DNA from 3 places in the Embleya sp. L77 genome. Region 3 is predicted to be linked to each of the others. Evidence: predicted binding sites of a transcription regulator. Region 3 holds the regulator's gene; each other region holds the start of a gene.
What was found. The regulator HrcA, encoded in region 3, represses chaperone genes, less so after heat shock. The targets are predictions, from matches to a motif close to TTNGCACTCNGNNNNNCNGAGTGCNAA.
Positions count from the first base shown of each region.

Region 1: a site for HrcA is predicted at 2,168-2,194, ahead of groL (chaperonin GroEL). Genes of this name have one in related genera too.
Region 2: a site for HrcA is predicted at 3,645-3,671, ahead of groES (co-chaperone GroES). Genes of this name have one in related genera too.

Region 1 covers NZ_CM145709.1:3,945,240-3,952,407, forward strand. The annotation lists gene ACZOOI_RS16900 (Uma2 family endonuclease) at 1-211, opposite strand, end outside; gene groL (chaperonin GroEL) at 381-2,009, opposite strand; gene ACZOOI_RS16910 (cold-shock protein) at 2,485-2,688, opposite strand; gene ACZOOI_RS16915 (MoaD/ThiS family protein) at 3,112-3,390, opposite strand; gene thrC (threonine synthase) at 3,387-4,661, opposite strand; SAM riboswitch class I at 4,678-4,830, opposite strand; gene ACZOOI_RS16925 (glucosyl-3-phosphoglycerate synthase) at 5,023-6,000, shown strand; gene ACZOOI_RS16930 (hypothetical protein) at 6,080-6,868, opposite strand; gene ACZOOI_RS16935 (peptidase inhibitor family I36 protein) at 7,006-7,168, opposite strand, start outside.
Region 2 covers NZ_CM145709.1:2,556,647-2,563,814, forward strand. The annotation lists gene ACZOOI_RS10470 (WhiB family transcriptional regulator) at 1-330, shown strand, start outside; gene ACZOOI_RS10475 (SDR family oxidoreductase) at 437-1,255, opposite strand; gene groL (chaperonin GroEL) at 1,433-3,061, opposite strand; gene groES (co-chaperone GroES) at 3,196-3,504, opposite strand; gene ACZOOI_RS10490 (THUMP-like domain-containing protein) at 3,750-4,928, shown strand; gene ACZOOI_RS10495 (polysaccharide deacetylase family protein) at 5,034-5,930, opposite strand; gene ACZOOI_RS10500 (hypothetical protein) at 6,226-6,501, opposite strand; gene tsaD (tRNA (adenosine(37)-N6)-threonylcarbamoyltransferase complex transferase subunit TsaD) at 6,547-7,168, opposite strand, start outside.
Region 3 covers NZ_CM145709.1:4,747,194-4,754,361, reverse strand. The annotation lists gene ACZOOI_RS20410 (PhoH family protein) at 1-383, opposite strand, end outside; gene ACZOOI_RS20405 (ribonuclease Z) at 481-1,392, opposite strand; gene ACZOOI_RS20400 (HIT domain-containing protein) at 1,399-1,761, opposite strand; gene ACZOOI_RS20395 (16S rRNA (uracil(1498)-N(3))-methyltransferase) at 1,834-2,574, opposite strand; gene ACZOOI_RS20390 (NAD(P)H-dependent flavin oxidoreductase) at 2,571-3,638, opposite strand; gene dnaJ (molecular chaperone DnaJ) at 3,835-4,965, opposite strand; gene hrcA (heat-inducible transcriptional repressor HrcA) at 4,968-5,984, opposite strand; gene ACZOOI_RS20375 (MBL fold metallo-hydrolase) at 6,135-6,890, shown strand; gene ACZOOI_RS20370 (DUF3097 domain-containing protein) at 6,920-7,168, shown strand, end outside.

The DNA.
Region 1 (7,168 bases), 800 kb from region 3:
CGGCCCGGCCAGCTGCCAATGGAGGTCGTCCGCGATCAATTCGTGCCTGTGTCCCGGAGGCGGCGATATCGTGATGTTCTCTCCGTCGAACTCGGCGCGCCAGCCTTCGGGCGCCTCCAATTCCTTCCACATGGTCACGATGTCGCGCCAGGCGGTGCTCACTTCGATCACGGGTGCGGTCAACTCGTCCACCTCGCCCACCTCGATCCATGTCGTACGAGAACGACGCTACGGCCGCCCGGAGACCGTTTCAGGGTAAGTCGCCATCGCCACTCGAACGAGCGAACAAGGCTCGAACACGCGGAAACGCGAAAGAGGCGGCCCCCGAAGGGGACCGCCTCTCGCGTCAAGACCGTGCGGGTCTGCCGATCCTCAGTGGATCAGAAGTCCATGCCGCCCATGTCCGGGGCGCCGCCGCCGGCCGGAGCGGCGTTCTTCTCCGGCTTGTCGGCGATGACGGCCTCGGTGGTCAGGAACAGCGCGGCGATCGACGCGGCGTTCTGCAGCGCGGAACGGGTGACCTTCGCCGGGTCGATGATGCCCTCGGCGATGAGGTCCACGTACTCGCCGGTCGCGGCGTTGAGGCCGTGACCCGGGGTCAGGTTGCGCACCTTCTCCACAACCACGCCGCCCTCGAGGCCGGCGTTGACCGCGATCTGCTTGAGCGGGGCCTCGACGGCCAGGCGCACGATGTTCGCGCCGGTGGCCTCGTCGCCGTCCAGCTCGAGCTTGTCGAACGCGATGGTGGACGCCTGGAGCAGGGCCACGCCACCACCGGCGACGATGCCCTCCTCGACGGCGGCCTTCGCGTTGCGCACCGCGTCCTCGATGCGGTGCTTGCGCTCCTTGAGCTCGACCTCGGTCGCGGCACCGGCCTTGATCACGGCCACGCCGCCGGCCAGCTTCGCGAGGCGCTCCTGGAGCTTCTCGCGGTCGTAGTCCGAGTCCGAGTTCTCGATCTCGGCGCGGATCTGGTTGACCCGACCCGCGACCTGGTCCGAGTCACCGGCGCCGTCGACGATGGTGGTCTCGTCCTTGGTGACGACGACCTTGCGGGCGCGGCCGAGGAGTTCGAGACCCGCGGTGTCGAGCTTGAGGCCGACCTCCTCGGAGATGACCTGGCCACCGGTGAGGATGGCGATGTCGCCGAGCATGGCCTTGCGACGGTCGCCGAAGCCCGGGGCCTTGACGGCGACGGACTTGAAGGTGCCGCGGATCTTGTTGACGACGAGCGTGGCCAGGGCCTCGCCCTCGACGTCCTCGGAGATGATCATGAGCGGCTTGCCCGACTGCATGACCTTCTCCAGCAGCGGGAGGAGGTCCTTCACCGAGGTGATCTTCGAGTTGACGATGAGCACGTAGGCGTCTTCGAGGACGGCCTCCATGCGCTCCATGTCGGTCGCGAAGTACGGCGAGATGTAGCCCTTGTCGAAGCGCATGCCCTCGGTGAGCTCGAGCTCGAGACCGAAGGTGTTGCTCTCCTCGACGGTGATGACGCCTTCCTTGCCGACCTTGTCCATGGCCTCGGCGATCATCTCGCCGATCAGGGGGTCAGCAGCGGAGATCGAGGCGGTGGAGGCGATCTGCTCCTTCGTCTCGACGTCCTTGGCGAGCGCGAGCAGCTGCTCGGAGACGGCCTCGACGGCCTTCTCGATGCCACGCTTGAGAGCCATCGGGTTCGCGCCGGCGGCCACGTTGCGCAGGCCCTCGCGGACGAGCGCCTGGGCGAGGACGGTCGCGGTCGTCGTACCGTCACCGGCGACGTCGTCCGTCTTCTTCGCGACCTCCTTGACCAGCTCGGCACCGATCTTCTCGTACGGGTCCTCGAGCTCGATCTCCTTGGCGATGCTCACACCATCGTTGGTGATGGTGGGCGCACCCCACTTCTTCTCGAGCACGACGTTGCGGCCCTTGGGGCCCAGCGTGACCTTGACGGCGTCGGCGAGCTGGTTCATCCCGCGCTCGAGGCCGCGGCGCGCTTCCTCGTTGAACGCGATGATCTTGGCCATGTGGTGAAGTCCTCCCAGAACGGGGGTGAGTGCCGGACCGCACTGGCGCCCGCGACGGACGACCCGACCACCGCGAGGATCCCTCCCTCACGGGTGCCGAGCCTCACCGGCCCGGTCCGTTTCTGTCACTCTCACATCCAGAGTGCTAACGCCAATGATTAGCACTCGACCATGCCGAGTGCAAGCGCAACGGCGGGTCCCGACCCGTCCGTGCGCGCACCTGCGCGTGTCGCACGAGGCGAGGGCCGTCGCGGCCGGGCCTCGCGGGATCGCCCGCGCCGCGGCCGCGCGCACAACGACCGGGGCCCGGCCCCCGCATGGCGGGAAGGCCGGGCCCCGGTCACCGATCGGCCCGATTCGACGATCCGGCAAGGGATCGGTGGGAATCGGAGGATCGGACAAGATGTGTGCTGCGGTGTGTCGTGCAGTCCGTGGTGTGGACCGTTTCAAGCAGAGGAGCGGATTGCTCCCTGGTTCAGGCGGTGACGCGGACCATGTCGGCCTGCGGCCCCTTCTGCCCCTGCGAGATCTCGAACTCGACTCGCTGCCCCTCCTCGAGCGTCCGGTACCCGTCCATCTGGATCGCGCTGTAGTGGACGAAAACGTCCGCACCACCGTCGACCGCGATGAAGCCGTACCCCTTCTCCGCGTTGAACCACTTGACGGCGCCCTGAGCCATTCCTAACTCCCCTGTTACTGGCCCTTTCACGGATACTGCACGCCGCAGCTCCGGGTTCGTATCCAGAAGGACCCGGCCTTCCGCTACGACCGCGGCTGAATGTATCCGGACGGATGCCCGGAGCAACAGGTCAATCGGACGAGAATTCCCGAGTGAATAAAGACCGCATTCTTCGCGAGTCGCCAGGAAAGCCGTATTTCAATTCGTCAGGAAAGCGACCTTCCGTACATAACGGGTGTGATCCCGACCACGGGTTTACCGACGCGTCGCCGCCAAAGCCGGGAAATGGACCCGGTTAAACACGTGTAACGATCACCCTCTCCGGGTGACGAAGAAATCCGCCGCCCGGTGCTCCGGGCGGCGGATTTCTCGGTTCCGTTTCGTGCCCGAGTCGATGAAGATCGGGACCGTCGGCCTATCGCGTCAGCAACCGCCGGCGACCGCCGGGATGATCGAAACGGTGCCCTTGTCGGGGGTGGCCGTGGCGAGACCGTCCGCGAAGCGCACGTCCTCGTCGTCCACGTACAGATTCACAAAGCGACGCAGCTTGCCCTCGTCGTCGAGGATGCGCGCGCGAATTCCGGTGTGATCCTTTTCCAAGGCATCCAGGACCTCGGCGAGGGTCGTCCCCTCGACGGACACCTCGGCCGCCCCGCCCGTGTAGGTGCGCAGGATCGTCGGGATGCGAACGGAGACGCTCATGCCAGGCCGGCCTTTCGGAAGGAATCCAGAGTGGGTCGAATGGTCGCGGTGGCGCCGGTGGTCGGCGTGACCGCGTCCAACGTCTTGAGGCCGTCACCCGTGTTGAGCACGACCGTCTCGGCGTCCGGGTCCAGTGCGCCGGACGCGAGCAGTTTGCGCAGGCAGCCGACGGTCACGCCGCCGGCGGTCTCGCCGAAGATGCCCTCGGTGCGGGCCAGCAGCTTCATCGCCTCGACCACCTCGGCGTCGGTCACGTCCTCCACCGCGCCGCCGGTGCGCTTGCACACGTCCAGCACGTACGGGCCGTCGGCCGGGTTGCCGATCGCGAGCGACTTGGCGATCGTGTCCGGCCGCACCGGGCGGATCACATCCTGGCCGGCCTTCCACGCCGCGGCCACCGGGGAGCACCCGGTGGCCTGCGCGCCGAAGATCTTGTACGGCGTGTCCTCGACCAGGCCGAGGGCGATCAGCTCGCGGAAGCCCTTGTCGATCTTGGTCAGCTGCGAACCGGACGCGATCGGGATGACGATCTGCTCGGGCAGCCGCCAGCCGAGCTGTTCGGCGATCTCGTAGGCCAGCGTCTTGGAACCCTCGCCGTAGTACGGCCGCAGGTTCACGTTGACGAAGCCCCAGTCCTCGCCGGCCGGGTCGCCGATCAGCTCCGAGCAGAACCGGTTGACCTCGTCGTAGGTGCCCTCGATGGCGACCAGCTCGCCACCGTAGACGGCCGCTGTGACGACCTTGCCGGCCTCCAGGTCGGCCGGGATGAACACGCAGCTGCGCAGGCCCGCCCGAGCGGCGGCGGCGCCCACCGCGCCGGCCAGGTTGCCGGTGGAGGAGCAGGAGAGGGTGGTGAAGCCGAAGGTGCGTGCGGCCTCGACGGCGATCGCGACCACGCGGTCCTTGAAGGAGTGCGTCGGGTTGCCGGAGTCGTCCTTGACGTGCAAGTTCGCGATGCCCAGCTCGCGGCCCAGGTTCTCGGCCCGGACGAGCTTGGTGAAACCGGGGTTCAGGTTGGGCCGGGACGCGACGTCCGCGGCGACCGGCAGGAGCGGTGCATAGCGCCAGATGTTCTGCGGGCCGGCCTCGATCTGCTCCCGCGTGACGGTGCCGAAGTCGTAGGCGACCTCGAGCGGGCCGAAACAGGACTCGCAGGCGTACTTCGGGCCGAGTTCGGTGCGTTCGCCGCACTCGCGACACGACAGCGCAACGGCGGGACCGAAGGAGGTGGAGGTGGCGCTGGTGGAGCGGGTGGCGGTGGGTGTCGCCATGGCGAGGGCCTTTCTGTCCTCATCTTTACCCGTGGGGTCCCACGGGCCGGACTTGGCACCTGTCCGATCCGCCGGTGCTCGCTCGCGCCGAAAGCGCGTCACGAGGAATGACGATCGGATGGTTGCCGGGGCTTCAACGGGCCGTTCCCTCTGCCCCTCTGGATGAGCTGCTATGGCGGTGGACACACCCGTCGCCGGGTGGCCGGTCCGCGTTTGTCCGGCTCGACGTGCGATCGTCGTAACCGGTGACGACGACTGTAACCGAACCGGTGCCGCGTCGATCATCCGGTCCACCTCGCGAGACGATAAAGGGTGGCCGCGACCGAGGCCGGAACAGCGGCGACGACAGGGGATTTCGAACGTGCAGCCCGAGGTGAGCGCCTGGCTTCGACGACGGTCCTCCGTCGCCGCGGACTGGCCCGTCGACAAGCTTCTTGACGCCAAACGCGACACCCGGGTCAGCGTCGTCCTGCCCGCGTTGAACGAGGCGGCGACCGTCGGGGACATCGTCAAGGTGATCCGGACCGAGCTGATCGAGCGTGTGCCGCTGGTGGACGAGCTCGTGGTGGTCGACTCCGGATCCACCGACGACACCGCCGGGGTCGCCGCCGACGCGGGCGCGCGGGTCGTGCACCGCGACGACATCCTGCCCGCGCTGGCGGCCGTGCGCGGCAAGGGCGAGGTGTTGTGGCGCTCCCTCCTGGTCACCGACGGCGACATCGTGGCCTTCGTGGACGCCGACCTGAAGGACTTCTCGGCGGATTTCGTCACCGGGATCCTGGGCCCGCTGCTGACCGACCCCACGGTCCGACTGGTCAAGGCCATGTACGACCGGCCGCTGGAGATCGGCGACACGATCGTGCCCGCGGGCGGCGGCCGGGTCACCGAGTTGGTCGCCCGCCCCCTGCTCAACCTGCACTGGCCGGAACTGGCCGGTTTCGTCCAGCCGCTGGGCGGCGAGTACGCGGCCCGGCGCTCGCTCCTGGAACAGTTGCCCTTCCCGTGCGGCTACGGCGTCGAGACCGCGATGCTCGTGGACACCCTGCGCCTGGCCGGTCTGGACGCGATGGCCCAGGTGGACGTGGGCGTGCGCCGGCACAGCCACCAGGACGAGGCCGGCCTCGGCCGGATGGCGGCGGAGATACTCCAGGCCGTGGAGCGCCGACTGCGCCGCGGCCCCACGGGCGCGCACCCGGTCGAGCTCAGCACCGCGCTGACCCAGTTCGAGCGGGACGTGGACGGCTTCCGGCTGCGCACGCACGACGTCGCGGCCCGGGAACGGCCGCCGATGGCGACGGTGCCCGAGTACCGCGCGCGGACCCGCCTGGTCGGGCGCTGAACGCTCGTCCCGGTCGAGCGCCGGACGGCTGTTTCGCGCCATCCCGCGGGCGACGCGCACCCGGTGTGGGCGCGCCCGCTCAGCCGCCCAGGACCGCGGCGACCCGACGGGCGGATTCGTCCTCGTTCGCCCGCACCCGTGCCAGCGCCGCCGCCTCGCGTTCGATCGCCTGGCGCTGGTAGGCCACGTCGACCGCGTACCAGGTGCCCGCCACGTTGTGCTCCGTCCTGCAGGCCACCGTCGCGCTCGCCGCGGCGATCTCGCGCGCGCTCGGCGCGGGCGTGTTCCACGCCGGATCGCCGCCGGCCGCCAACGGGTCGGGGTAGTCGAACCCCTTCGCGCGCATGCAGGTCGACCACTGCGCCAGCACCCGAAGCACCCGAGGGTCGGCCCGCGACCGCTCGAACGACTCCACGTCCAGCCGACTCGGCAGCGCCGCGCGCTCCAGCGCCGGATCCACGCCCAACGCGAACCGCGCCTGGCCCAGGCAGCCCGGCCCCGGCCGATCGGTGCCCTCGGTCGGCGCCGGCGGCTCGCCGTCCGCCCCGGCCGCGCCGTACAGCGCCACCGCCAGCTCCCGGCTCGGCGCCGGCGCGCTCGGCTTGGCGGTGCCGCCGGCGACGGCGCCCGGCGGCCGAAAGCCCCACGTGGCCACCTCGACCGGGTCGCCCACGCCGTAGCGGCGCTCGGTGCGCGACTTCAACACCGGCCCGCCGTCCGCGACGGGCGGCGTCGGGTAGGTCAGGCCCAGCCGGGCCAGGCAGTCCCGGATCAGCACCGACTCGGCCGAGGCCCGCCGGGCGCGCTGTTCCCGGGTCGGCAGGTAGGCCGCGATCGGCAGGTCGAGCCCGGTCACGTCGCCGCTCACCGGAGTCGCCGCCGGCGGCGGGGCGCCGGACGCGCGGTCGGCCGCGGGCGGGCGGTCGCCGCGGTCGCCGGCTCCGGTGCACCCGGCCAATGCGAGGCACAACACCGCGATCGCGGCCGACCCGCGACGCGGGCGCCCTACTGCGCGGTCCAACTGCCGGACGCGTTGTTGTTCTTCAACGCCGGGTCGAGGTTGGCCGTCGACTTCGGGCCGATCTCCTGGACCGGACCCTGGTAGTTGCTGCCGTAGTAGATCCGCAGGATGTGCGTCGGATCGTTGTTCCACACCGACGCGGCGTTG
Region 2 (7,168 bases), 2.2 Mb from region 3:
CGACTCCCCGGCCCCAACGCCGATCTGTGGGACTGGCAGCTCTCGGCAGCCTGTCGCGGAGTCGACAGCGCACTGTTCTTCCATCCCGAAGGCGAGCGAGGCGCCGCCAGGGTCGCCCGAGAGGCTTCGGCCAAGGAAGTTTGCATGCGGTGCCCGGTCCGTCGCCAGTGCGCCACGCACGCCCTCAAGGTGCGCGAGCCGTATGGCGTATGGGGCGGGCTCACCGAGGACGAACGGGTCGAACTCGACAGCGACCGCCGGCACGGGGTCGCCGCGGAGCGGGCGGCGGCAGCCGGGGCGCACCGCGGGACCGAGGCGCTGAGGCACTGAGACATCGAAGGCCACCACCGAACGAAGCTCGGCGGCCGGCCCCCGATCGGGGGCCGGCCGCCGAGCTTCGTCACGCACGTGTCACCAGGTGCGGCCGGCCGGTCGGCTACCCGAACGCGGACATGTCCATCTCCCACACCTTCGGCCAGTCCTTGCCGCGGAACGCCGCGTCGGTGCCGCCGTCGCAGAAGACCACCGAGCCGACGAAGAACGTCGATTCGCCGCCGAGCAGGAACGCCACCAGCGCGGCGATCTCCTCGGGTCGGCCGCCCCGGCCGGCCGGGATCGTGCTCAGGAACATCTCCATGCCCTCGGCCGTCAGCGGGTCCTTGCGCCCCTCGGCCGTCATCGGGGTCTCGATCAGGCCCGGCGCGATGGCGTTCAGCCGGATCCCGTCCGCGATGTACTCGGCGCACCTGGTCCGCGCGTACCACGCGAGCGCGGCCTTGCTCGCCGGATAGGCCTGCAGCGCGGCGAGTTCGCCGAACGCCTCGGTGGCCTTCGCCGCGCCGGCCTCGTCGCCCGCCAGACACAGCTCGGCCACCTCGACCGGCCAGTTCGGCTGGGCCGTCGTGGAGTTGGAGCTGATCAGCACGACGGACGCGTTCGTCCCGGCCGCCAGCAGCGGGCGCAGCCCCTCCAGCAGGGCGATCGCGCCGAAGTAGTTCACCGCCACCAGCAGGCCGCCCGAGCGCCCGGTGGCCGCCGCCAGCCCGGCGAACGGCACGAAGCCGTCGAGCACGCCGCCGGACAGCTCGGTGACCTTCGTGATCGCCTCGGTGCGGCCCTCGGCGGTGCTCAGGTCCACCTCGACGTCGGCGTCGTGCAGGTCGACGCCGATCACCCGGTGACCGTCCGCCTCCAGCCGGGCCTTGGTGGCGGCGCCCAGGCCCGAGGCCGCGCCGGTGATCGCGTAGGTACCCATGCTTCTCCTTCGATGGTGCTCGACCGACGGCGCTCGACGACAGTCGCCCGACCAGGCTTCTGACGGACCGTCAGTTAACGGCTCCGGGCACTCTCGCAGATCGGGCCGGCACCGGAAAGGCCGACGGGCCCGACCGCTGAAAAGCGGTCGGGCCCGTCGGGGGTGTCGCGGATGAAACTAGTGCGAGTGGCCGTGGCCGCCGTGGCTGTGCGCGGCGGGCTCCTCCTCGGCCGGCTTCTCGACGACCAGGGTCTCGGTCGTGAGCAGCAGCGACGCGATCGACGCGGCGTTCTGCAGCGCGGAACGGGTCACCTTGACCGGGTCGATGACGCCCGAGTCGACCAGGTTGCCGTACTCGCCGGTGGCGGCGTTGAAGCCGTGCCCGACGCCGAGCTCCTGCACCTTGTTGACGATCACGTAGCCCTCGAGGCCCGCGTTCTCGGCGATCCAGCGCAGCGGCTCGACCGCGGCGCGGCGCACGACCGAGACGCCGGTCGCGATGTCGCCGGTCTGGCCGAGGTTGTCGGCGAGCACGGAGACGGCGTGCACCAGGGCGGTGCCGCCGCCGGCGACGATGCCCTCCTCGATGGCCGCGCGGGTCGCGGAGACCGCGTCCTCGAGACGGTGCTTCTTCTCCTTGAGCTCGACCTCGGTGGCCGCGCCCACGCGGATCACGCACACGCCGCCGGCCAGCTTCGCGAGGCGCTCTTGGAGCTTCTCGCGGTCCCAGTCGGAGTCGGTGTCGTCGATCTCGCGCTTGATCTGCTTGACCCGGTCGGCGATCGCGGCGGCGTCGCCGGCGCCGTCCACCAGGGTGGTCGCGTCCTTGGTGATGGTGATGCGACGGGCGCTGCCCAGCACCTCCAGGCCGACCTGGTCGAGCTTGAGGCCGACCTCGGGGGCGATGACCTGACCGCCGGTCAGGATCGCCATGTCCTCCAGCATCGCCTTGCGGCGGTCGCCGAAGCCCGGGGCCTTGACCGCGACGGCGTTGAACGTGCCGCGGATCTTGTTCACGACCAGGGTCGACAGTGCCTCGCCGTCGACGTCCTCGGCGACGATCAGCAGCGGCTTGGACGCGCCGGCCTGGATGATCTTCTCGAGCAGCGGGAGCAGCTCGGCGATGGCCGAGATCTTGCCCTGGTGGATCAGGATGTACGGGTCGTCGAGGACGGCCTCCATACGCTCCTGGTCGGTGACCATGTACGGCGACAGGTAGCCCTTGTCGAACTGGAGACCCTCGGCGAACTCCAGCTCCAGACCCATGGTCTGGGCCTCCTCGACGGTGATCACACCGTCCTTGCCGACCTTGTCCATGGCCTCGGCGATCAGCTCGCCGATCTGCTTGTCCTGCGCCGAGAGCGCGGCGACGGCGGCGATGTCGTCCTTGCCGTCGATCGCGCGGGCGGTCTTGAGCAGCTGCTCGGACACCGCGGCAACGGCGAGGTCGATGCCCTTCTTCAGGTCCATCGGGGCCGCACCGGCGGCCACGTTGCGCAGACCCTCGCGCACCAGCGCCTGGGCGAGCACCGTCGCGGTGGTGGTGCCGTCACCCGCGATGTCGTTGGTCTTGGTCGCGACTTCCTTGGCCAGCTGCGCGCCGAGGTTCTCGTACGGGTCCTCGAGCTCCACCTCACGGGCGATCGTCACGCCGTCGTTGGTGATGGTCGGGGCACCGAACTTCTTGTCGATCACGACGTTGCGGCCCTTCGGGCCGAGCGTGACCTTGACGGTGTCGGCCAGCGCGTTGACGCCGCGCTCCAGCGACCGTCGGGCCTTCTCGTCGAACTGGAGGATCTTCGCCATGAGGGTCTTCGTCCTTAAAGGTTGCTAGTCGACGTCGTACAACCGACTCCGCCCCGGGTCCACCGGCCGCGAGGGCAGGGCGATCCGGGGCGGGGTCGTCGAACCGTCACCGGTTCCGGCGCGTCAGCGCGATGTCACTTCTCGATGATCGCGAGCACGTCGCGGGCCGAGAGAACGAGGTATTCCTCGCCGTTGTACTTCACCTCGGTGCCGCCGTACTTGCTGTACAGCACGGTGTCACCGACGCTCACGTCGAGCGGCAGACGCTGACCGTCCTCGAAACGACCCGGGCCCACGGCCAGGACGACGCCCTCCTGGGGCTTCTCCTTGGCGGTGTCCGGGATCACGAGACCCGACGCGGTGGTCTGCTCGGCCTCAAGCGTCTGAACCACGATGCGGTCCTCGAGCGGCTTGATGGCAACCTTGGTGTTGGCGGTCGTCACGATGCGACCTCCCCCTTCGGAGATCTCACGGAAAAATGTCTGTCGGCGATGGGACAGATCCGTCGTCGCGGGTGCCGGACCTGCTCGTATCGCACTGGCACACTCATGGGGAGAGTGCCAGCACAGACACTAGGTGGCGGTTAGCACTCCGTCAACCAGAGTGCCAGATTCAGCGCGTCGGATCGCATTGTTCATACCGGTGGCCATCGAATCGGCGGGCCGACGTGCTCGGCGAGAATGACCGCGTGCACACCGAAGCTTTCACCGCGCTGCTCACCGACGAGGGCCGTTCGCTGCTGGATCTGCTCGCCGACCACGCGGTCGGCGACGAGTTGGCGCTGGCCACCCGGCTGCGTCGGGAACACCCGCCCGAGCTGGTGGCCGCCGCGCTCACCCAGTCCCGGCTGCGGCAGCGCGGGCGGGCCAAGTTCGGCGCGGACGCGGCGCGGATGTACTTCACCCCCAACGGGCTGGAACAGTCCACCCGTACCTCGGTGGCCGAGCACCGGGCCGCCCGGCTGGTCGCGGCCGGCGGCATCGACCGGGCGGTGGACCTGTGCTGCGGCATCGGCGGCGACGCGCTCGCGCTGGCCCGCGCCGGGATCGCCGTACACGCGGTCGACCTGGACCCGCTGACCTGCGCGGTGGCCCGGGCCAACGCCGAGGCGCTGGGCCTGGCGCGGCTGCTCACGGTCGAGTGCGCGGACGTGACCGAGGTGGACCTCGACGGTTACGACGCGGCCCTGATCGACCCGGCCCGGCGCACCGCACGCGGACGCACCTTCGACCCGGAGGCCTACTCGCCGCCGTTCTCGTTCCTGACCACCCTCGCCGCCCGGGTGCCCTGCGGCGCGGCCAAGGTCGCGCCGGGCATCCCGCACGAGATCGTGCCCGCGGGCATGGAGGCCGAATGGGTCTCCGATCGCGGCGACGTCAAGGAGGCGGTGCTGTGGTGGGGCCGGCTCGCGCACACCGCCCTGCGCGCCACCGTGCTGCCCGGCGGCGCGGCGCTGACCTCGGGCCGGGCCCGCCCGGCGCCGGTGGGCCCGATCCGCCGTTACCTCTACGAGCCGGACGGCGCGGTGATCCGGGCGCACCTGGTGTCCGAGGTCGGCGAGTTGGTGGACGGCAACCTGGTGGACGAGACGATCGCGTACCTGACCTCGGACCGGCTGGTGGGCACGGAGTTCGCGAGCGTGTACGAGATCACCGACGTGCTGCCGTTCAACCTGAAGCGGCTCAAGGCGCTGTTGCGTGAGCGCGGCGTCGGCAACCTCACGGTCAAGAAGCGCGGCTCGGCGGTCGAGCCGGAGGAGGTCCGCCGCCGGGTCAGGCCGACCGGCCCGAACGCGGCCACGGTGCTGCTGACCCGGGTGGCGGGCGCTCCCACGATGCTGATCGGGCAACCGGTGGCGACGGGATGAGCGGGCGGCCTTCCGCCCGTCCTGCGGCCCCACCGGGATCCGCCCGGGATCGCGCTGGATCACCCGGGACCGCCGGGAACGCCGGGACCGCCGGGCCAGACCCAGCTAGCCGATGTAGTCCTCCAGGCGCGCGATCGTGTAGCCCTGGGCCTGGATCTTGCGCAGCATGTTGCCGAACATCTCGGTCATCGTGGTGCCCTTGAGTTCACTCGGCCCGCGGAAGTGGGCCAGGATGATGTCGCCCGGGTGCAGCTTCTTCTCCCCGACGTACTGCATGTCGTTGATCTGCATCGACTCCTGCCACTTCACGATGGCGTCGATCCCGCCGCAGCCGCCGGCCACCGTCTGCGTGGTCGCGTTCCAGTTGCCGTAGGGCGGGCGGAACAGCGTCGGACGCTTGCCGTAGATCTCGGCGAGCCGGTCCTGCTGTCCGCAGATCTGGTGCTTCTGCGCGTCCGCGCTCAGGGTCTTGAGGTCGGGGTGGGACAGCGTGTGGTTCTGCACCGTGGCGCCCAGCGCCTGGAGCTTGCGGAAGTATTCCGGGTCCTGCCGCACGTAGGTGTCGTTGAGGAACATCGACACCGGGATCCGCAGGTCCCGCATCATGTCCAGGAACTCGGGGGCCTTCTCGGCCCCGTCGTCGATCGTGATGAACACGATCTTCTCCTGGGTGGGAATCTTGTCCACCACCGGCGGCTTGGCCCCGCCGGCCTTGATCGGCTTGACCGCGGGCGGTGCGGGCGGCGGCGCGAACGGCTTCAGGTTCCACTTGGCGGCGAGCACGGCCGAGTCGGCGCCCGGGGTGTCCGGCTTCGCGGCGGGGGTGGGCTTGGCCGGGCCCGGAGCGGTGACCGCGCCGTCGGAGGGTCGCCCGATCGCCTTGACCGACGCGGTGTCATCGGAGCCGCAGCCGGTCAGCGCGACCAGCAGCAGGCCGGCCACGCCGACCCGGATCGAGGCGAGGGCCGCACGCCGCCGCGTTTGTACCGTTCGATGCACCACTGTCGCCGGGGCCTTTCGCTCGCCTGGTCGGATCCGGCCCACGTTACGCGCCGCGGCGGCCTGTCACGGTCCGGACAAGCCCTGTTCAAGGGACTGTCGAAGGACTGTTGAGCAGCCGATGAGCTGGGCACACTCCCGGCAAGGCCAATGGCACGTGCGGCGGCACGCAGCCATCAGCCAAGGCACTCGACCCGCGTCCGGCTTGCGAATGGCCTCCTCGTCGGATGCGGGTCGAGTGTTGCGCGGACCGGGAGCACGTCCGGACCCGGTGCCGGTCGGGGGCCGACTCCGCCGGTCACGGGCCGACGCTGAGCCGTTCGAAGCTCCACTCGTGCGGCGGTCGGGCGACCAGGGCGGCCGGCGGGTCGGGCAGCGGCACCGGCGAACCGGTCCACAGCGCGATCACCACCACCCGATCGCCGCCCTGTTCGTCCGTGGCGGCGAATACCTCGACCCGTTCCAGACCCGGCGCGCCGACCACGGCCGGCAGGGCCGAGGCATGCACCCACTCGGCCAGCGCCGCCCCCCGACCGACCTCGGTCCTGGCCTCCCACATCGCCGCGGTCGCCATCCGGTCCCTTCCGTTCGCTCGGACGTCTCGTGTGCGGCGGCGCCGCTACGACAGTGCCTGCGACACCGTGACCGGCATCGAGGAGTCGGCCGGGATGGACAGCGTGGAGGGCGCCCGGTCCCGGGCGACCATCTCGGCGCCGAGCGCGGCGACCATCGCGCCGTTGTCGGTGCACAGGCCCGGCCGCGGCACCCGCAGGACGATCCCGGCCGCGTCGCAGCGCTCCTGCGCCAGCGCGCGCAGGCGGGAGTTGGCGGAGACGCCGCCGCCCATCATCAGGTGCTCGACGCCGTTCTCCTTGCAGGCTCGGATCGCCTTGCGGGTCAGCACGTCCACGACCGCCTCCTGGAAGGAGGCTGCGACGTCCGCCACCGGCACCGTCTCGCCGGCCCGCTGCCGGGCCTCGACCCAGCGCGCGACCGAGGTCTTGAGGCCGGAGAAGGAGAAGTCGAAGGGTGCGTCCCGCGGGCCGGTCAGCCCACGCGGGAACGCGATCGCCGAGCGGTCGCCCTCGCGCGCCCACCGGTCGATCACCGGTCCGCCCGGGAAACCGAGCCCGAGCACGCGCGCGACCTTGTCGAACGCCTCGCCGGCCGCGTCGTCGATGGTCGAGCCGAGCGGCCGCACGTCGGCGGTGATGTCCGGGACCAGAAGCAGCGAGGAGTGC
Region 3 (7,168 bases):
AGGATGTTGAGGGTCATCACCTCGGCGGGACCGTGCCCGTCGTTGGAGCGGACCATCGCCACCGAGCGCTCGACCGCCTCCTCGTTGAGCGGCTGGCCGGTGCGCACGATGACCAGGAGCTCGTCGAAGAGCCTGCGGACCAGGGCCACGTCGGCCTCGGTACCGGAGACGGTGACCTCGTTGCCGCGGACGTGGATGTCGGTGTCGGGGAACCCCTGCTCGACCACTCGCAGGAACGAGTCGCCGGAACCGAGGAGCGCCACCATGGGGTGCTTGGCGGGGATCGTGATCTTCGCCTGGGCCTGCGCGGCCGGAGTTTCGCGCGTGCTCTCGCGCGCGGTGTTCTCGGAGCTCGCGCCTCGCGCGTTCGTCGTGGGAGCCATGGGCGGCCTTGGCGGCCTGATCACGCCTCATTTCCGTGCTCGGGAAGCGGTTCGATGCTGCTCAATGGTAACTCTCCGGACCCGGCGGGCCCGGGGATTATTCCGGCACCTGCCGCCGCCTGGGGACCTCGATCCGGTCCAGGTCGTGCGCCGCGACGGTGTCCGGGAAAACCTCCCGGGCCTGCTCCAGGAGCGGTGTCACGTCGGCATAGCGCTGCGAGAAGTGGGTCAACACCAGCCGGCGTGCGCCCGCCTCGGCCGCGATGCCCGCCGCCTCGCGGGCGGTGAGGTGGCCGACCTCACGGGCGAGGTCGGCATCGGCGTCGGCGAACGTGGACTCGCACACGAGCAGGTCCACGTCGCGGGCGAGCTCGACCGCGCCCGGACACATCCGGGTGTCCATCACGAACGCGAACTTCTGCCCGGGGCGAGGCGCGCTGACCTGTTCGAGGGTGACCTCGCCGATACGGCCCTCGCGCTGGATCCGGCCCACGTCGGGCCCGGATATGCCGTGTGCGGCGAGCAGGTCGGGCACCATCCGACGGCCGTCCGGCTCGACCACCCGGTAGCCGTACGACTCGACCGGGTGGGAGAGCAGGCGTGCCTCCAGGGTGAACGGCCCGGCGGGCAGTTCGACGTGCTCCCCCGCCAACGGGTGCTCGACCAGCACGGCGGTCTCGTGGAACGCGGTCGCGTGGTGCAGCCGGTCGAACCACCGCTGTCCGCTCGCCGGGTAGTGCGCGGTCACCGGGTGCGCGACCCGGTCCAGCGACATGCGTTGGATCACGCCGGGGAGGCCGAGGCAGTGGTCACCGTGGAAGTGCGTGACGCAGATCCGGGTGATGTCGTGCGCGGCCACCCCGGCGTGCAACATCTGCCGCTGGGTGCCCTCCCCGGGGTCGAACAGCAGCCCTTCGCCGTCCCACCGCAGCAGGTAGCCGTTGTGGTTGCGGTGCCGGGTCGGAGCCTGGCTCGCGGTGCCGAGGACGACGAATTCCCTGGTGGACACGTTCGACTAGCCGGGAGGCCAGCTCAGCCCGCGACCGCCGAGGAGGTGCGCGTGCACGTGGAAGACGGTCTGCCCGGCGCCGGTACCGGTGTTGAAGACTATCCGGTAACCCGCCTCGGCGAGGTCCTCGGCGGCTGCGACGACCGCCGCCTCGGCGAGCAGGGCGCCCGCCAGTTCGGGGGCCTCGGCGCCCAGTTCGCCCGCGTTGGCGTAGTGCGCGCGCGGGATGACCAGGATGTGTGTGGGTGCCTGCGGGTTGATGTCCCGGAAGGCCACCACGTCCTTGGTCTCGTGGACGATCGTGGCCGGGACGTCGCCGGCGAGGATCTTGCAGAACAGGCAGTCGGCCTGGGGTTCCCCCGCAGCCATGGGTGCCTCCATCGGGTCCGAGTCGATCACGGGCGGTCGCCTCGATCGTAGTCAGGTGTACCGCGCGACGCGTCAGCTCCAGCGGCCGGAGCGGGCCAACAACACGGACGCGGCCGAGACGCCGGCCGTGGAGGTGCGCAGTACGGTCGGGCCCAGACGGTACGCGCTCGCGCCTGCCGCGGCGAACGCGGCCAGTTCGTCCGGCGACACCCCGCCCTCGGGGCCGACCACCAGGACCAGGTCGCCCTCGGTCGGCGTGGCGGCGGTCGCGATCGGCGCGTCGGCCGACTCGTGCAGGACGCCCGCGAACGCGGCGGCGCCGAGCAGCGCGGCCACCTGGCGCGTGCTCATCTGCTCGGTGACCTCGGGCAGGTGCAGCCGGCGGGCCTGCTTGCCCGCCTCGCGGGCGGTCGAGCGCCACTTGGCCAGCGCCTTCGCGCCGCGCTCGCCCTTCCACTGGGTGATGCAGCGGGCGGCGGCCCAGGGCACGATCACATCGACGCCGACCTCGGTCATCGTCTCCACCGCGAGTTCGCCGCGGTCGCCCTTGGGCAGTGCCTGGACCACCACGATCCGGGGGGCGGGGGCGGGTTCCTCGGTGCGCGAGTCGACGTCGACGTAGAGCGTGTCCTTGCCCTCGGTGCGGTTGACCGTGCCGTGCACGGCCAGTCCGGCGCCGTCGGCCAGGACGATCGGCTCACCGGCGACGAGGCGGCGCACCGTGACGGCGTGTCGACCCTCGGCGCCGTCCAGGACGACCTGCCGGCCGTGCCGGATGGCGTCGCCGGGGGCGAGGAAGACGGGGGCGCTCAAGCACGTGCCTTTCGGGCGGCGGCCATCTCGTCGACGAGCCGGTTGATCACCTCGGCGGCGGGCTCCTCGCGGGCGAGGCGCCAGCCCTGACCGGCCCACAGGGCCAGGCCGTCGGCCTCGCCCCGGGCGGCGGCGGCCTTGCGGATCGGCGAGACCAGGTGGTGGACGTAGGGGTAGACCCCGGGGGCCTCGGCCTCGTGACGGGCCACGAAACCGTTGCGCAGTCCCCGGGCCCAGCGGCCGGAGAACGCGCGGGTGAGCACGCTGCGGTCGAAGGCCGGATCGGCCAGCGCGGCCTTGTGCGCGGCGGGCGCGACGGCTTCCGGGCAGCGCAGGAAGGCGGTGCCCAGCTGGGCGGCACTCGCGCCGGCGAGCCGCACCGCCTCGATCTGCCGGCCGGTCATCAGGCCGCCGGCGGCGATCAGCGGCAGTTCGGTCTCGGCGGCGATCAGCGTGAGCAGGGTGAGCAGGCCGTACGGGGCGGGGTGGTCCGGATTGGCGAAGCCGCCCTGGTGCCCGCCCGCCTCGGCGCCCTGTACGCACAGCGCGTCGACCCCGGCATCGGCGGCGACGCGGGCCTCCTCGGGCGTGGTGACGGTGGCCACGGTCAGCGTGCCGGCGGCCCGCAGCGCGGTGATCGCGGCGGGGTCGGGCAGGCCGAAGGTGAAGCTCACCACCGGGACCGGGTGGGCGAGCAGCAGCGCGAGCTTGGCGTCCCAGTCGTCGCGTTCCGAGCCGGGGGCGGGTGTGCCGACGGTGCCGCCGTAGTGCGCGGCGGCCCGGGCCAGCGACGCCGCGTAGCGCCGGGTGAGCTCGTCCTGGGCGCGGGTGGGAGCGGGGTGCGGCATGAACGCGTTGACCCCGAACGGCGCATCGCCGATCAGCGCGCGCAGTTCGTCGATCTCGGCGGCCAGCGCGTCGGCCGAGCGATACCCGGCGGCCAGGAAACCGAGCCCGCCCGAGTGGATGACCGCCGCCGCGAGGGCGAAGCCGGCCGCACCGGCCATCGGCGCCTGCACGATCGGCAGCGCGGTCAGCCGGGTGGGGTCGGTGGTCGTCGGCATCATGCTCCCCGTTCGCTCGGAGGACGGCTCGGTCGCCTCACCCGAGCAAGCCTAGGACGTGTCCGCGGCCGGAACTCGCGCCGCCGCGGATTCGTCCGCATGCGCCGGACGGGCCGATTTCGGCCCGTCCGGCGCATGCGGACATCACGACACACCCACCGAACACCCGTGCGCGCTGCGCATGCCGCGCATCGGTTCAGCGACCGTTGAACGCGTCCTTGAGGCGGGAGAACAGGCCCTGCTGGCCCGGCGTGAACTGGCCGGAGGGCCGTTCCTCGCCGCGCAGCTTGGCGAGCCGCCGCAGCAGCTCCTCCTGCTCGGGGTCGAGCTTGCTCGGCGTCTGCACCTCGACGTGCACGACCAGGTCGCCCCGGCCGCCGCCGCGCAGGTGGGTGATGCCACGGCCGTGCAGCGGGATCGACTGGCCCGACTGGGTGCCGGGGCGGATGTCGATCTCCTCGGTGCCGTCCAGCGTCTGCAACGGCACCTTGGTGCCCAACGACGCCGCCGTCATCGGGATGGTGACCGTGCAGTGCAGGTCGTCGCCGCGCCGCTGGAACGTGGTGTGCGGGACCTCGACGATCTCCACGTACAGGTCGCCGGCCGGTCCGCCGCCGGGGCCGACCTCGCCCTCGCCCGCGAGCTGGATCCGGGTGCCGCTGTCCACGCCCGCCGGGATCTTGACGGTGAGCGTGCGCCGCGCGCGGATCCGCCCGTCGCCCGCGCACTCGGGGCACGGGTGCGGGACCACGGTGCCGAAGCCCTGACACTGCGGACACGGCCGCGACGTCATGACCTGGCCCAGGAAGGACTTGGTGACCTGGCTGACCTCGCCGCGCCCGCGACACATGTCGCAGGTCTGCGCCGAGGTACCCGGGGCCGCGCCCTCGCCGTTGCAGGTATTGCACGTGACGGCGGTGTCCACCTGGATTTCCCGGGTGGTGCCGAACGCGGCCTCTTCGAGGGTGATCTCGATCCGGATCATCGCGTCCTGGCCGCGGCGCGTGCGCGAGCGCGGTCCGCGCTGGCTGGCCTGGCCGAAGAACGCGTCCATGATGTCGCTGAAGCCGAAGCCGGCCTGGCCGAAGCCACCGCCCGCGCCGCCCCCGGAGGACAGCGGGTCGCCGCCGAGGTCGTACATCTGTCGCTTCTGCGGGTCCGAGAGGACCTCGTAGGCGTTGTTGATCTCCTTGAACCGGTCCTGCGTCTTCGGGTCCGGATTGACGTCCGGGTGCAGCTCCCGAGCGAGCCGGCGGAAGGCCTTCTTGATTTCCTCCGGGGTGGCGTCCCGCCGCACCCCGAGGACCTCGTAGTAATCGGTAGCCAACTCTACGACTCCGCGAGGATCTGTCCGACGTACCGTGCCACGGCGCGCACCGCTCCCATCGTTCCGGGGTAGTCCATTCGGGTCGGCCCGAGCACCCCGAGCTTCGCCAGCGTTTCCTGCCCACTGCCGTATCCGACGGCGACCACCGAGGTCGCGGCCAGTCCTTCGTGCATGTTCTCGTGTCCGATCCGCACGACCATGCCCGGGTCGGTCGCCTCACCCAACAGGCGCAGCAGCACGACGTGTTCCTCGAGTGCTTCGAGGACCGGGCGGATCGTGTTCGGGAAATCCATGCCGAAACGGGTCAGGTTGGCCGTCCCGGCCAGGACGACCTTCTCTTCCTTGTGCTCGACCAGGGTGTCGAGCAGGGTGGCCAGGATGTCCGCCACGATCGGCCGTTCCTCGGCGGTGAACGGCTCGGCGAGATCCTGGACCAACAACGGCACATCGGCGAACCGCTTGCCGGTGATCCGACTGTTCAGTCGCGCGCGGACGTCGGCCAGCAGGTTCTCGCCGACCGGGCCCGGCGTGTCCATCACCCGCTGCTCGACCCGACCCGTGCTGGTGATCAGCACGAGCATCACGCGCGTGGGCGCCAGGGTGAGCAACTCGACGTGCCGGATCGTCGAGCGGGTCAGCGAGGGGTACTGCACGACGGCGACCTGATGGGTCAGCTGCGCCAGCAGCCGCACCGTCCGGCCCACCACGTCGTCCAGGTCCACCGCGCCGGCCAGGAAGGTCTGGATCGCCCGGCGCTCGGCGCCCGACAGCGGCTTGACGCCCGCGAGCCGGTCGACGAACAGCCGGTAGCCCTTGTCCGTGGGCACGCGGCCGGCGCTGGTGTGGGGCTGCGTGATGTAGCCCTCCTCCTCCAGCGCGGCCATGTCGTTGCGAATGGTGGCCGGGGAGACCCCGAGGTTGTGTCGGTCCGCGAGCGCCTTGGAACCCACCGGCTCCTGGGTCGCCACATAGTCCTGCACGATGGCACGCAGCACGTCCTGCTTGCGATCGTCGAGCATGGTGCGCACCTCCCTGACCCGTTCTTCCACCCGTTGCCGCGTCCCGTCGGCGGTGGTTCGTCCCACTGGTTGGCACTCCGTCCCGCCGAGTGCCAGTGTACGGGTCACCCGATCCGGACCGTACCCCCGAGTCCGTGCCAAGGTTGACGCATGCTACGCGCCGAACAGCCGAAACACGCCACCTGGGAGCCGATCGCACCGGGCGTCCTGCGCCGCCGGCTGCCCGGCTTGGAACTGAATGTGGCGGTCGTCACTGGTCGCGACGGGATCCTGCTCGTGGACACAGGTTCGCACGACCACGAGGCCGCCGACCTGCTGGCCTCGCTGGCCCGCGAGCTGCCCGCGCACGGATTGCCCGACCGGGTGGTCGCGGTGGTGAACACACACGGTCACTTCGACCACTGCTACGGCAACGACGAGGTGCTGCGCGCCTTCCCCGACGCCGAGGTCTGGGGCCACGCGGATCTGCCGGCCTATCTGGAGCGGTACGCCGACGCCGGCCGGGCGAGCGGCATCTCGCACGGCTTCGACCCGGAGCTGATGAACGCCGCGCGGATCGTGCCGCCGACCCGCACGGTGACCCGCGAGCAGCCGGTGACCCTGGACCTGGGCGGGCGCGAGGTGGTGCTGTACGCGCCGGGCCGCGGACACACCGACCACGATGTGGTCGTGCACGTGCCCGACTGCGGCGTGCTGATCGCCGGCGACATGGTGGAGGAGAGCGGGCCGCCGGTGTTCGGCTCGGACGCGTTCGCCGCCGAGTGGAGCGATTCGCTGGCCCGGGTCCGGGCGCTGGACGCGAGTGTCTGGCTGCCCGGACACGGTGCGGTGGTGGACGAGGAGTTCGTGGTCCGCCAGAACCGTCTGCTGGCCGAGATCGCCGCCGGGCGCGTCGTACCGGACTGACGCACCGTCACCCGGCTAGCGTCACTCTCATGCGCAGCTATGGACCCGAGTCGCTGATCCCGGGATGGAAGAAGGACAAGCCCGTCCCCGAGGTCGAGGCCGAACGCGATCTGGTGGTGGAGGAGGCGTCCACCGGCTTCTGTGGTGCGGTGGTCCGGGTGGAGAAGACCCCGGAGGGGTTCACCGTCACCCTGGAGGATCGGCACGGCCGGCTCCGGGTCTTCCCGCTGGATCCGCGCGGGTTCCTGATCGACGGCGAGGTCGTCACCCTGGTCCGA